2 regions of the Microbacterium sp. W4I20 genome follow, and region 2 is predicted to be linked to the other one. Evidence: predicted binding sites of a transcription regulator. Region 2 holds the regulator's gene; the other holds the start of a gene.

Region 1 (6,651 bases), 120 kb from region 2:
TCCCCGGTCGTCATCGGCATCTTCCTGAACGGCCTCGGCGCACTGCTCGGCCCGCTGTTCGGCATCATCATGGTCGACTACTGGCTGCTCCGGAAGCAGCGGATCAACATCCCCGACCTCTACTCCGAGCATGTCACGGGCGAGTACTACTACCGCAGCGGATTCAACCCCCGGGCGATCATCTCGCTCATCATCTCGGGCGCGATCGCGCTGCTGCTCACCTTCGTGCCGCTGTTCCAGGTCGTGAGCCAGTTCTCCTGGTTCCTCGCCGCGGGACTCGGCGCGCTCGTCTACGCCGCGCTCGCCGACCGTCGCCGCGCGTTCCACGACGTCCCGGCCGGCGACATCGCCGTCGTCCCGACCCACTGAGCGGAGGATCGATCATGCGCATCCTCGTCGCGAACGTGAACACCACGCAGACGATGACCGACGGCATCGCCGAGGCGGCCCGTGCGGTGGCCTCCGACGGCACCGAGATCATCGGTCTCACGCCCGACTTCGGCGCCGACTCTTGCGAGGGCAACTTCGAGAGCTATCTCGCCGCGATCGCCGTCATGGACAAGGTGATGCGGTACGAGGGCGAATACGACGCCGTCATCCAGGCCGGATACGGCGAGCACGGCCGGGAGGGTCTGCAGGAGCTGCTCACGGTGCCGATCGTCGACATCACCGAGGCCGCGGCATCCACGGCGATGTATCTCGGACGCTCGTACTCGGTGGTCACGACGCTCGACCGCACGGTGCCGCTCATCGAGGACCGGCTGATCCTGGCCGGTCTCCATGACCGCTGCGCCTCGGTGCGGTCGTCGGGACTCGGGGTGCTCGAGCTGGAATCCGACCCCGAGCGGGCCATCGAGGCCATCGCCGCCGAGGCGAAGCGCGCCGTGGAGCACGACAGGGCCGAGGTCATCGTGCTCGGTTGCGGGGGCATGGCCGAGTTGAAGGACCGCGTGGTCGAGCTGTGCGGCGTGCCCGTGGTCGACGGCGTGCAGGCGGCGGTCGCCGTCGCCGAGGGCCTGGTGCGCCTCGGACTCCAGACCTCGAAGGTGCGCACCTACGCCCCGCCGCGCCCGAAGCGGATCACGGGGTTCCCGTTCGCCGCACGCTGAGTGCGCGCGAGCGGATCAGGGCAGAGAATCGAAGACAGCAGTGAACGTCGGCGCGACGCCGGCAGATGGGTGAGGCGACATGTCGCAGGAGCAGGACAAGCAGGATGCCGGATCGTCGCTGGACCCGACCGGCGAGCACTACGACCTCGTGATCCGAGGGCAGCGTGTGCTGACGTCGGCGGGCATCAGCGCCCGTGAGGTCGGCGTGCGGGGCGGTGTCATCGTCGCGATGCAGCCGCTGGGCAACAACCTCGACGGCGACGAGATCATCGAGCTCGCCGACGACGAGACGCTCATCCCCGGGCTCGTCGACACCCACGTGCACGTCAACGAGCCGGGCCGCACCGAGTGGGAGGGCTTCGCGTCGGCGACCAAGGCCGCAGCCGCCGGTGGCGTGACGACGATCGTCGACATGCCGCTGAACAGCATCCCGCCGACCATCGACGTCGAGGCGCTGAACATCAAGCGCGACGTCGCCCGCGACCAGGTGCACATCGACGTCGGCTTCTGGGGCGGGGCGGTGCCGGGAAACACCGGTGAGCTGCGCGCGCTGCACGACGCCGGCGTCTTCGGTTTCAAGTGCTTCCTGCTGCACTCCGGCGTCGACGAGTTCCCTCCGCTCGACGCCGACGAGATGGAGAAGGACATGCGCGAGCTCGCATCGTTCGACTCCGTGATGATCGTGCACGCCGAGGATTCCCGTGCCATCGACCGTGCGCCCTCACCCGAGGGCGACGACTACGGCAAGTTCCTGGCCTCGCGCCCCCGCGGTGCCGAGAACCTCGCCATCGCCGAGGTGATCGAGCGCACGCGCTGGACCGGCGGGCGCGCGCACATCCTGCACCTGTCGTCGTCGGACGCCCTCGCGATGATCCGCAGCGCCAAGCAGGACGGGCTCAAGCTGACGGTCGAGACGTGCCCGCACTACCTCACCCTCACCGCCGAGGAGATCCCGCTCGGGGCCACCCAGTTCAAGTGCTGCCCGCCGATCCGCGAGGCCGGCAACCGCGAGCTGCTGTGGGAGGGGCTGGAGGACGGCACGATCGACTTCATCGTGTCGGACCACTCGCCCTCGACGCTCGACCTGAAGGATCTCGACAACGGCGACTTCGCGGTCGCCTGGGGCGGCGTCGCCTCGCTGCAGCTCGGGCTGTCGCTGATCTGGACCGAGGCGCGACAGCGTGGACTCTCGCTCGAGACCGTGGTGTCGTGGATGAGCGAGCGGCCCGCGAACTTCGCTGGGCTCACCGGCAAGGGGCGCATCGCACCCGGCTACGACGCGGACTTCTCGGTGTTCGCCGCCGACGACGCGTACGTGGTCGACGTCACGAAGCTGCACCACAAGAACCAGCTCACCCCGTACCACGGCAAGCCGTTGGCCGGTGTGGTGCGCAAGACCTGGCTGCACGGCGAGGTCATCGACTTCGAGACCCCGCGCGGACGCCTGCTGCGCCGCGGCATGACCGACTGATCGGCAGCATCCTTCCTGCACAGCGTCGCTCTACAGGGCGGGTTCGAGCATCATGCTCGGGCCCGCCCTCGCCTTTGTCGGCGGTGTTTGCTAAAGTTGAGTCAAGCCCACTCAACTTTAAGGAGTCTCCCCAGGAGGGACACATGAGCAACCCGCAGACCGGCTCTCAGAACCAAGATCAGCAGTCCGCCCTCGAGCAGTTCGGCATCAACCTGACCGACCGCGCTCGACAGGGAAAGCTCGACCCGGTGATCGGACGCGACAGCGAGATCCGCCGTGTCAGCCAGGTGCTCACCCGTCGCACCAAGAACAACCCGGTGCTGATCGGCGAGCCCGGCGTCGGCAAGACCGCCGTCGTCGAGGGTCTGGCCCAGCGCATCGTCGCGGGCGACGTCGCGGAGTCGCTGAAGGACAAGGAGCTGATCACGCTCGACATCTCGGCGCTGGTCGCCGGAGCCATGTACCGCGGGCAGTTCGAAGAGCGTCTGAAGCAGGTGCTCAAGGAGATCACCGAGTCCGACGGCCAGGTCATCACGTTCATCGACGAGTTGCATGTGCTGATGGGCGCGGGCGGGGGCGAGGGTTCCGTGGCGGCCTCCAACATGCTCAAGCCGATGCTGGCCCGGGGCGAGCTGCGTCTGATCGGCGCCACCACACTCAACGAGTACCGGGAGTTCATCGAGAAGGATGCCGCGCTGGAGCGGCGCTTCCAGCAGGTGTACGTCGGCGAGCCCACGGTCGAAGACACCATCGCGATCCTCCGCGGCCTCAAGGGCCGGTACGAGGCCCACCACGGGGTCACGATCGCCGACAGCGCCCTCGTCGCGGCGGCTGCGCTCTCGAACCGCTACCTCCCCTCCCGCCAGCTGCCCGACAAGGCGATCGACCTCATCGACGAGGCGATGTCACGGCTCAAGATGGAGATCGACTCCTCGCCCGTCGAGATCGACCAGCTCAAGCGCCAGGTCGACCGGATGAAGCTCGAAGAGCTGGCGCTGAAGAAGGAGAAGGATGCCGCGTCGAAGGAGCGCCTCGGTACGCTCCGCGAACAGCTCGGCGGGCTCGAGAAGGAGCTCGCCGAACTGGAGGAGCGCTGGGCGCGCGAGCGACAGGGCCTCAACCGCGTCGGCGACCTGAAGAAGCAGCTCGACGACGCCATCACCCAGCGCGACCTCGCGATGCGCGAAGCCGACTACACCCGTGCCTCCAAGCTCGAGTACGAGACCATCAAGCGCCTCGAGCGCGACATCGCCGAAGCCGAGCAGGCCGAGGCCGCCGTCTCGTCCGAGGGACGGATGGTCAATGAGCAGGTCACCGACGAAGACATCGCCGGCGTGATCGCCGCCTGGACCGGCATCCCCGTCGGCCGACTGCTGCAGGGCGAGAGCGAGAAGCTGCTGCACCTCGAGAACGAACTCGGCAAGCGCCTGATCGGGCAGAAGGATGCCGTGAAGGCGGTGTCGGATGCCGTGCGCCGCTCGCGCGCGGGTATCAGCGACCCCGGTCGTCCGACCGGCTCGTTCCTGTTCCTCGGCCCGACCGGTGTCGGCAAGACCGAGCTGGCGAAGGCTCTCGCGGAGTTCCTCTTCGACGACGAGCACGCGATGGTGCGCATCGACATGTCGGAGTACGGCGAGAAGCACTCCGTCTCGCGGCTCGTCGGCGCCCCTCCCGGATACATCGGCTACGAGCAGGGCGGTCAGCTCACCGAGGCCGTGCGCCGACGCCCGTACAGCGTGATCCTGCTCGACGAGGTCGAGAAGGCACACCCCGAGGTGTTCGACGTGCTGCTGCAGGTGCTCGACGACGGGCGGCTCACCGACGGCCAGGGCCGCACGGTCGACTTCACGAACGTGATCCTGATCCTCACCTCGAACCTCGGCTCGCCGGTGCTGATCGACCCGATCCTCTCGCCCGACGAGAAGCGCGAGCAGGTCATGGCGCTGGTACGACAGGCGTTCCGGCCCGAGTTCCTGAACCGCCTCGACGACATCGTGATGTTCCAGTCGCTCACCGAAGACGACCTTGCGCAGATCGTCGAGCTCTCGGTCGATCAGCTGCAGAAGCGGCTGCACGATCGCCGGCTCACGCTCGCCGTCACGCCCGACGCGCGATCCTGGCTGGCCGAGCGCGGCTACGACCCGATGTTCGGTGCGCGACCGCTGCGCCGGCTCATCCAGTCGGAGGTGCAGAACAAGCTGGCGACGGCGCTGCTGTCAGGCAACGTGCACGACGGTGACACCGTGCGGGTCGATGTCGCGGCCGATGGGACGGGACTCGCGCTCACCGTATAACTTCCACACTACGGAATTCCACCTCCGAGATTCGGAAAAATCCTTGACCGGGCTCTCGCGCCCGTGATACATCTGGAGAGTTCCGACGGAGGAGCACCTGGATCAGCAGACAGGGAAAAACTGAGCTGACCCCCTGTGGGGTCGGCCGCTCGACTCCACTCATACGGATGGAGTCTCCTCATGTCTCAGCAGACCGGCAGCGTGTGGATCAAGAACCCGCTCGGCATCTTCACCGGCACGGATGCCGACGACTCGGGCGGGATCGTCGTCGAAGGCTCCCGCGTCCGCGAGGTCATCCCCGCGGGCGGGACGCCCTCGGCTCCCGTCGACGAGGTGCTCGACGCCTCGCGTCACGTCGTGATCCCGGGTCTCATCAACACGCACCACCACTTCTACCAGACGCTCACCCGTGCCTGGCGGCCCGTCGTCAGCGCCGAGCTGTTCCCGTGGCTCAAGGGACTGTACGGGGTATGGGCCGGGCTCACGCCGCGCGATCTCGAGCTGGCGACGACCGCGGCGCTCGCCGAGCTGCTGCTCTCGGGCTGCACCACCGCGGCCGACCACCACTACCTCTTCCCGAACGGGCTCGAAGACGGCATCGACGTGCAGGTCGACGTCGTGAAGAAGCTCGGGATGCGGGCGACGCTGACCCGCGGCTCGATGTCGCTCGGCGAGGAGGACGGCGGTCTTCCCCCTCAGTCGACGGTGCAGGATGCCGACACGATCCTCGCCGACAGCGAGCGGCTCATCGGGGCGTATCACGAGCGCGGCGACGGCGCCTTCGTGCAGATCGGGCTCGCGCCGTGCTCGCCGTTCTCGGTCACGACCGGCGTCATGCGCGACACCGCCGCCCTCGCCGAGCGCCTCGACGTGAGACTGCACACCCATCTCGCCGAGACCCTCGACGAGGAGGACTTCTGCCGCGAGATGTTCGGCCTGCGCACGGTCGACTACCTCGAGAGCGTCGGCTGGCTGTCGGACCGCACCTGGCTCGCGCACGGCATCCACTTCGACGACGCCGAGATCACCCGGCTGGGAGCCGCCGGCACCGCCGTCTCGCACTGCGCGACCTCGAACATGCGCCTCGCCTCCGGCATCGCCCGCGCCATCGAACTCGAGGATGCCGGCGCCCCCGTCGGGCTCGGCGTCGACGGCTCGGCATCCAATGATGGCTCGAACATGATCCAGGAGGTCCGCCAGGCGCTCTACCTGCAGCGCCTGCGCTACGGCGCCGCAGCCGTCACCCCGGAGCGCGCCCTGGGCTGGGCGACGGCCGGATCAGCGAGAGCACTCGGCCGTGCCGACGTCGGCACCCTCGCCCCGGGAAAGCAGGCGGACCTGGCCATGTTCACCCTCGACGAGCTGCGCTTCTCCGGAAGCCACGACCCGGTCGCGGCGCTGCTGCTCTGCGGCGCCGAGCGCGCCGACCGCGTCATGGTCGGCGGACGTTGGCGCGTACTCGACGGACAGATCGTGGGACTCGACGTCCCCCAGCTCATCGCCCACCACAGCGAGGCGGCCCGAAGCCTCCTCGCCCGACACTCCTGAGACACCACAGCCCCGAACCGCAGCATCCCCGAATCCCCGTATAACCGACGAAGAGGTCGACATGAACAAGACGAAGACGGTCGCGACGCGACCCGAAGACGAGCGGATGCCGCTCGGCAGCACGATCGCGTACGGCATCCAGCATGTGCTCACGATGTACGGCGGCATCATCGCCCCTCCGCTCATCATCGGCTCGATGGCCGGGCTGAGCGGCGCCGAGGTCGGGGTG
Region 2 (6,651 bases):
CGAGTCGCTGGCCTGCTTCCGGCAGTTCATCGCCCGGTTCGACGGCGACTTCAACGCCTACCGGGGCATGGTCACCGAGCGGTACTACCAGACCGAGTGCTTCCAGCCGAAGGGGATGCTTCTCACGCTGTCGCACGCGTGGAGCGCCGGGGTGCTGCTGCTCGGCTGCGAGGATGCGATCGCCGCCGGACTCGCGGAATGAGCCCGGCGGCGGACGGTCGGCGGCGGCGGCGAATCAGGCGTTGACGCGCGCCGCGTTCTGCACGGGCACGATCGTCCTGCTCGCCGCCGACTCGTAGGCGGCGAGGATCACACCGAGCACGTCGATGCCTTCGACGTGCGTCTGGATGGGACGCGTGCCGTGCAACAGGGACTCGGCGAAGTGCGCGATCTCGGCCGCGAACTCGTGCACCGGCTCGAACTCGACGGTGACCGGGTCCTCTCCGCGCACGCGCGACACGAGGGTGGTGCCGTCGGACGACAGCGAGCCCTTTTCTCCCACGAGCGAGAACTTCTCGGTGCCGACCGCGGGCTGGTAGGCCCAGCTGGTGGTGACGTGGCCGACCACGCCGTTGTCGTAGCGGACGAGGACCTGCGCGGAATCCTCCCCCTCCATGAAGTCGAGGCGGTGCCGCGAGAGCATCGCCGTGACATCGACGGGGGTGCCACCGGCCAGATGCTGCAGCAGGTAGAGCGGGTGATAGCCGGTGTCGATGAGCTCGCCGCCGCCCGCGGTCGCCGCGTGGGCACGCCAGCCCATGCTCTCCGGGGTGAAGTCGTTGTAGAAGCTGTCGGTCGTGCGCACCTCGTACACGCGTCCGAGCGCCCCGCTGTCGACGAGCTCCTTCGCCGCGGCGACCGCGGGGAGGAAGAGCTGGTTGTGCGCGCACATGACCGTGACGCCGTTGCGCTCGACTGCGGCGGCGATGGCCTCGGCCTCGTCGGCGGTCAGACACAGCGGCTTCTCGCAGAGCACGTGCAGGCCGGCATCCGCCGCGGCGATGACCGCCTCGGCGTGCAGGTGATGCGGGAGGCAGATGTCGACGGCATCCAGGCCGCCGGCGGCGATCATGTCGCGGTAGTCGCTGTAGATGCGCACATCGGCGTCGTCACCGCGGCGCTTCTCGGCGCTCTCCGCGACCGGATCGGCGATCGCCGCGAACGTCACTGTGTCGGGGTTGCGGAGATATCCGGCGACGTGGGCTCCGGCGATGCCGCCGGCGCCGATCAGTCCGATCCGGATCCTGCCCGTGGAAGCGTGGTCTGTCGAGGTGGTCATGCGTGTCCCTTCGCTGCGTCGTTGGCGGCGACCACGAACCGGGTGAGGTCCACGGCGGCCTGGAGGTTGTCGGTAGTGTCGGCTTCGCCACGGATCGCGTCGATCCACAGTGCGTACGGGGTCGGGGCGCCGGCGCCGAGTTCCACGGGAACCCAGGTGTCGCCGAAGCGGCCTCCTTTGGCCGTGAGCGTCTCCTGACCGAATCCGAACAGGAGCGAAGCCTCGGTGCCGCGGATCTCCAGTGCGAACGCGCCGGGGGTCGTGACGAAGCTGGCCTCGGCGACGCCGAGCGCCCCGCCGGGGTAGCGGGCGACGACGACCGCGTTGTCTTCGACGGCTCGACCGGTGACGTGTCCGTAGGAGGCGGTGACCTCGTCGGGGAAGGCGCCGAGGAACCGCTGCACGAGGTAGGCCGGGTGGCAGCCGAGATCGGCGAATGCTCCGCCGATGGCGGCGACCGGGTCGGCGAAGCGCTCGGGCAGCCAGCCGCCGATCCAGCCGTCGTGGGCCATCCGCACGCGGGCATAGGTCACGTCACCGAGCGCGCCGTCGTCGATGAGCTGCGCGACCGTGGTGATGAGCGGCTCCGACAAGCGGGGCAGGGAGACGACGAGCGCGACGCCCTTCTCCCGCGCGGCGGCGACGAGCGCCTCGGCCTCCGCGAACGTCGGTGCGAGCAGCTTCTCGGTGAAGACGTGCGTGCCCGCGGCGATGGCGCGCCCGATGACGTCCGTGTGCTCGTTGGTCGCGGTCGTCACGGTGATCGCGTCGACGTCGGGCCGAGCGAGGAGCTCGTCGAGGCTGTCGGCGAGGTCGACGCCGAGGCGCTCAGCACCTTCGGAGCCACGCTCGGCATCCGGGTCCCAGGCGGCGACCAGGCGGGTGCCGCTGTGCTCTGTGGTCTCGCGGGCGTAGTCGTCTGCGTGGACGTGCCAGAATCCGACGACGCCGACTCCGATCGCTTCTCGGCCGCTCGCGTCGTTGCTTGCCGCGTTTCGGCCTGCCGCTTCGCTGTTTTCGCCGGCGGTGTTGTCAGCCAACAGTGCACTCCTTCGTGTCGTCGTTCCGTCCGCGCGCACGCGGAAGAAACCGGTGAGGGGGGTGGATGTGGCAACGTTACCAGCTGCTCCCCGAGCAGTGCATCCCCCCGTTCTGTCGAGAGCGCGGCTGCACTCCGGTCGCACTTCGTGCTGCCTCGGAGACGTCCGAGCGGCATCAATTGCGACCGGAAGGTGTGGAAGAGCACTAGCTTTCGCGGCGCGGGTTCCAGAGCATGATCTCGGTGGAGCGGCGGAGACGGCGGCCGGAAGGCATCGGGACGACGCCTGTGGATCCGGCGGCGAAGACGCGCACGCCGGGGCGGCTCTCCCGCTCGGCGCGCAGTGCGCCCTCGAGCTGGGCGATCCTGCTCTGCAGCACGCGGTTCTCGTCTTCGAGGTCGAGGAGTCGGGCGATCGCGGGAAGGCTCACACCCTGAGAGGAGAGCTCCGCGACCTCACGGAGCTGTTCGATGTTGCGGGTCGAATAGCGTCGTGACCCGCCGGAGGTGCGGCCGGGGACGACGAGACCGATCCGGTCGTATTGCCGCAGAGTCTGCGGGTGCATGCCCGCGAGCTCGGCGGCGACGGCGATCGCGAACACCGGGGTGTCGGCATCCATGCCCTGGTCAGTCATGGACGCTCACCTCCACTCCGGTGTCCGCGATGATCGGGCTCATGTTCAGCGCCGCGCTTTCGCCATCAGCTCGGCCCGCGGGTTCTCGTCGGGCTCGAGCGCCTGGAACTTCTCGAGCGCCTCACGTGCGGCGTCGTCGAGGTGCGTCGGCACCGCGACCTGGAGCTCGGCGAGCAGGTCGCCGGTGCCCTTCGAGGTCGCGACTCCGCGGCCCTTGACGCGCAGCACGCGGCCGGACGGGGTGCCCGGTGCGACGCGCAGCTTGACCACGTCTCCGCCGAGCGTCGGAACCTCGATCGTCGCACCGAGGGTCGCCTCGGTGAAGGTGACCGGCACGATGACGCGGAGGTTGAGTCCGTCGCGCGTGAAGACCGGATGCGGACGCACCGCGATCTGCACCACGATGTCTCCGCGCTCCCCGCCATCGGGCGAGGGGCGACCACGACCGCGCAGCCGGATCTTCTGTCCGTCGGCCACACCTGCCGGGATCTTCACCTTGAACGGCTTGCCGTCATCGCCCTGGAGGGAGATCGTCTCCCCCTGCACGGCCGTGATGAAGTCGAGCGTGGTGCGCGCGGTGACGTCGGCGCCGCGCTGCGGGCCGCCCGGGCCGCGGAAGCCACCCGAGGTCTGACCGAAGCGGCCGGACCCGAAGGTGCCGCCCTGACCCTGGTTGAACATCGCGAAGATGTCCTCGAAATCGGCGGTCTGCCCACGGCCCTGCTGCCCGAACCGGCTGAAGACGTCTTCGAAGCCGCCCGAGCTCGAGCCCGGCGCCGTGAAGCGTGCACCCGAGCCCATCGCGCGGATCTCGTCGTACTCCTTGCGCTGCTCGGAGTCGGACAGCACCGAGTACGCCTCGCTGACCTCTTTGAACTTCGCCTCCGCCGCGGCATCACCCTGATTGGAATCGGGGTGATACTTGCGCGCCAGTTTGCGATACGTCTTCTTGAGGTCGGCGTCGCTGACGTCTTTCGCGACCCCGAGGGTCTTGTAGAAGTCCTTCTCGAACCAATCCTGGCTGGCCATCGATCACCTACTCGGCAGGGACGGCGACGACGACCTTCGCGGGACGCAGCTCGATGTCACCGAGGCGGTAGCCCACCTCGACGACTTCGAGCACCGTGGTCTCGGTGGTGCCCGGAGTGGGCTGCTGGAAGATCGCCTCGTGGCGCTGCGGGTCGAACACCTCGCCCTTCTCGCCGTACGAGACGACGCCGAGACGCTCGACCGCGACGCGCACCTTCTCGGCGATCACGGCGAAGGGAGTGCCCTCGACGAGGTCGCCGTGCTGGGCGGCGCGGTCGAGGTCGTCGAGCACGGGGATGAGACCCTTGGCGGCCTCGCCCTTCGCCCGGTCGGCCTCGAGCTGACGCTGCTCTTCGGTGCGGCGGCGGTAGTTGGCGTACTCGGCCTGCAGACGCTTGAGGTCGTTCAGCAGGGTGGACTCGAGGTCGGCGAGCACGGCGTCTTCCGCCGCGGCCTCGCCGGTCTGCGTCGCGCCGAGGATGTCGTCGACCGTGAGCCCTTCGTCAGGCTCAGGAACCGAATCGGGCGCGCCGTCGACCGGGGTCTCGTCAGAGCCTTCGGCCGCGGCAGCCTCGGTGGAGTCGGGGTTCTGCGGCGCGGGGCCGGATGCCTGAGCATCCGACCCCTCGCTGCGTCCTTCGTCAGGCTCAGGAACCGAACCGTTGTCGAAGTTCTTGTCCGTCATGATTACTTCTTGTCTTCCTCGTCGTCGACGACCTCGGCGTCGATGACGTCCTCCTCGGAGGACGTATCATCGGCGGTCGGGGCTTCGCCGTCGGTCGGGGCGCCGGCTGCGGCATCGGCCTGGGAGGAGGCGTAGATCGCTTCGCCGAGCTTGCCCTGCGACTCGTTCAGCTTGTCGAACGCGGTCTTCACGGCGTCGTCGTCCTCGCCGGCGAGAGCCGTCTTGAGGGCGTCGACGTCGGCCTGGACCGACTCCTTGACGTCGGCGGGGAGCTTGTCCTCGTTCTCCTTGATCAGCTTGTCGATCGAGTAGGCGAGGGTCTCGGCCTGGTTGCGGACCTCGGCGGCCTCACGGCGCTTCTTGTCTTCGGCCGCGTTCTCCTCGGCCTCGCGCACCATGCGCTCGATGTCTTCCTTGGACAGCGACGAGCCGCCCGTGATCGTCATCGACTGCTCCTTGCCGGTGCCCTTGTCCTTGGCGGACACGTGCACGATGCCGTTGGCGTCGATGTCGAAGGTGACCTCGACCTGCGGGATGCCGCGGGGGGCCGGGGCGATTCCGGTCAGCTCGAAGGTGCCGAGGGGCTTGTTGTCGCGGGTGAAGTCGCGCTCGCCCTGGAAGACCTGGATCGCGACGGACGGCTGGTTGTCGTCTGCCGTGGTGAAGGTCTCGCTGCGCTTGGTCGGGATGGCCGTGTTGCGCTCGATGAGCTTGGTCATCATGCCGCCCTTGGTCTCGATTCCGAGGCTCAGCGGGGTGACGTCGATGAGCAGCACGTCCTTGCGCTCACCCTTGAGGACACCGGCCTGCAGGGCGGCACCGACGGCGACGACCTCATCCGGGTTGACGCCCTTGTTCGCTTCCTTGCCGGCCTCGCGCTTGACGAGCTCGGCGACGGCGGGCATACGCGTCGATCCACCGACGAGCACGACGTGCGCGATGTCGGCGACCTTGATGCCGGCCTCGCGGATGACGTCTTCGAACGGCTTCTTCGTGCGGTCGAGGAGGTCCTTCGTGAGGTCCTCGAACTTCGCGCGGGTGATCGTCTCGGAGAGCGAGACGGGGCCCGAGTCGGTCAGCGACAGGTACGGGAGGTTGATGCTGGTGCTGGTCGAGGAGGAGAGTTCCTTCTTGGCCTGCTCTGCAGCCTCCTTGAGGCGCTGGAGGGCGATCTTGTCGCCCGAGACGTCGACGCCCGTGGTCTCCTTGAACTGCTTGATCAGGAAGTCGACGAGGCGCTGGTCCCAGTCGTCTCCACCGAGGCGGTTGTCACCGGCGGTCGAGCGCACCTGGATGGTCGAGAAGTCGTCGTCCTTGCCCACCTCGAGGAGGGAGACGTCGAAGGTTCCGCCACCGAGGTCGAAGACCAGGATGAGCTCGTCTTCCTTGCCGCGGTCGAGTCCGTAGGCGAGGGCAGCCGCGGTCGGCTCGTTGATGATGCGGAGCACGTTGAGGCCCGCGATCTCACCGGCCTCCTTCGTGGCCTGACGCTCGGCGTCGTTGAAGTACGCGGGGACGGTGATGACCGCATCGGTCACGGTGTCACCCAGGTAGGACTCGGCGTCGCGCTTGAGCTTCATGAGGATGCGCGCGGAGATCTCCTGCGGCGTCCACTTCTTGCCGTCGACGTCGAAGCTCCAGTCGGTGCCCATGTGGCGCTTGACGGAAGAGATCGTCCGGTCGACGTTGGTGACGGCCTGGCGCTTGGCGGTCTCGCCGACCAGCACCTCTCCGTCTTTGGTGTAGGCGACCACCGAGGGGGTGGTGCGGAATCCCTCGGCGTTGGCGATGACCTTGGGCTCGCCACCCTCGAGGACGCTGACGACGGAGTTGGTGGTTCCGAGGTCGATACCGACAGCACGTGCCATGTGTTTTCTCCTTTGTTGGAAGTTCTTCTTGGTGCGGAAATCTGCGGCGATCAGAGAAACCTGAGTCGCGATGGCTCAACTGTACTCCGACCGCGGGATGGTGTCAAAACGAAGTT

Evidence for each region. The regulator HspR, encoded in region 2, represses chaperone genes until heat shock. The targets are predictions, from matches to a motif close to AAGTTGAGTCNNNNNGACTCAACTT.
Region 1: the regulator HspR is predicted to act here: its motif matches at 2,674-2,698, upstream of QFZ21_RS15150 (ATP-dependent Clp protease ATP-binding subunit).

The regions. Positions count from the first base shown of each region.
Region 1 is NZ_JAUSYB010000001.1:3,116,723-3,123,373, forward strand. It holds partial or broken gene QFZ21_RS15135 (NCS1 family nucleobase:cation symporter-1) at 1-369, shown strand, start outside; gene QFZ21_RS15140 (aspartate/glutamate racemase family protein) at 384-1,109, shown strand; gene allB (allantoinase AllB) at 1,189-2,580, shown strand; gene QFZ21_RS15150 (ATP-dependent Clp protease ATP-binding subunit) at 2,724-4,874, shown strand; gene QFZ21_RS15155 (8-oxoguanine deaminase) at 5,055-6,422, shown strand; gene QFZ21_RS15160 (nucleobase:cation symporter-2 family protein) at 6,484-6,651, shown strand, end outside.
Region 2 is NZ_JAUSYB010000001.1:2,994,361-3,001,011, reverse strand. It holds gene QFZ21_RS14625 (hypothetical protein) at 1-202, shown strand, start outside; gene QFZ21_RS14620 (Gfo/Idh/MocA family protein) at 236-1,279, opposite strand; gene QFZ21_RS14615 (Gfo/Idh/MocA family protein) at 1,276-2,319, opposite strand; gene QFZ21_RS14610 (heat shock protein transcriptional repressor HspR) at 2,525-2,953, opposite strand; gene QFZ21_RS14605 (DnaJ C-terminal domain-containing protein) at 2,999-3,982, opposite strand; gene QFZ21_RS14600 (nucleotide exchange factor GrpE) at 3,990-4,667, opposite strand; gene dnaK (molecular chaperone DnaK) at 4,670-6,535, opposite strand.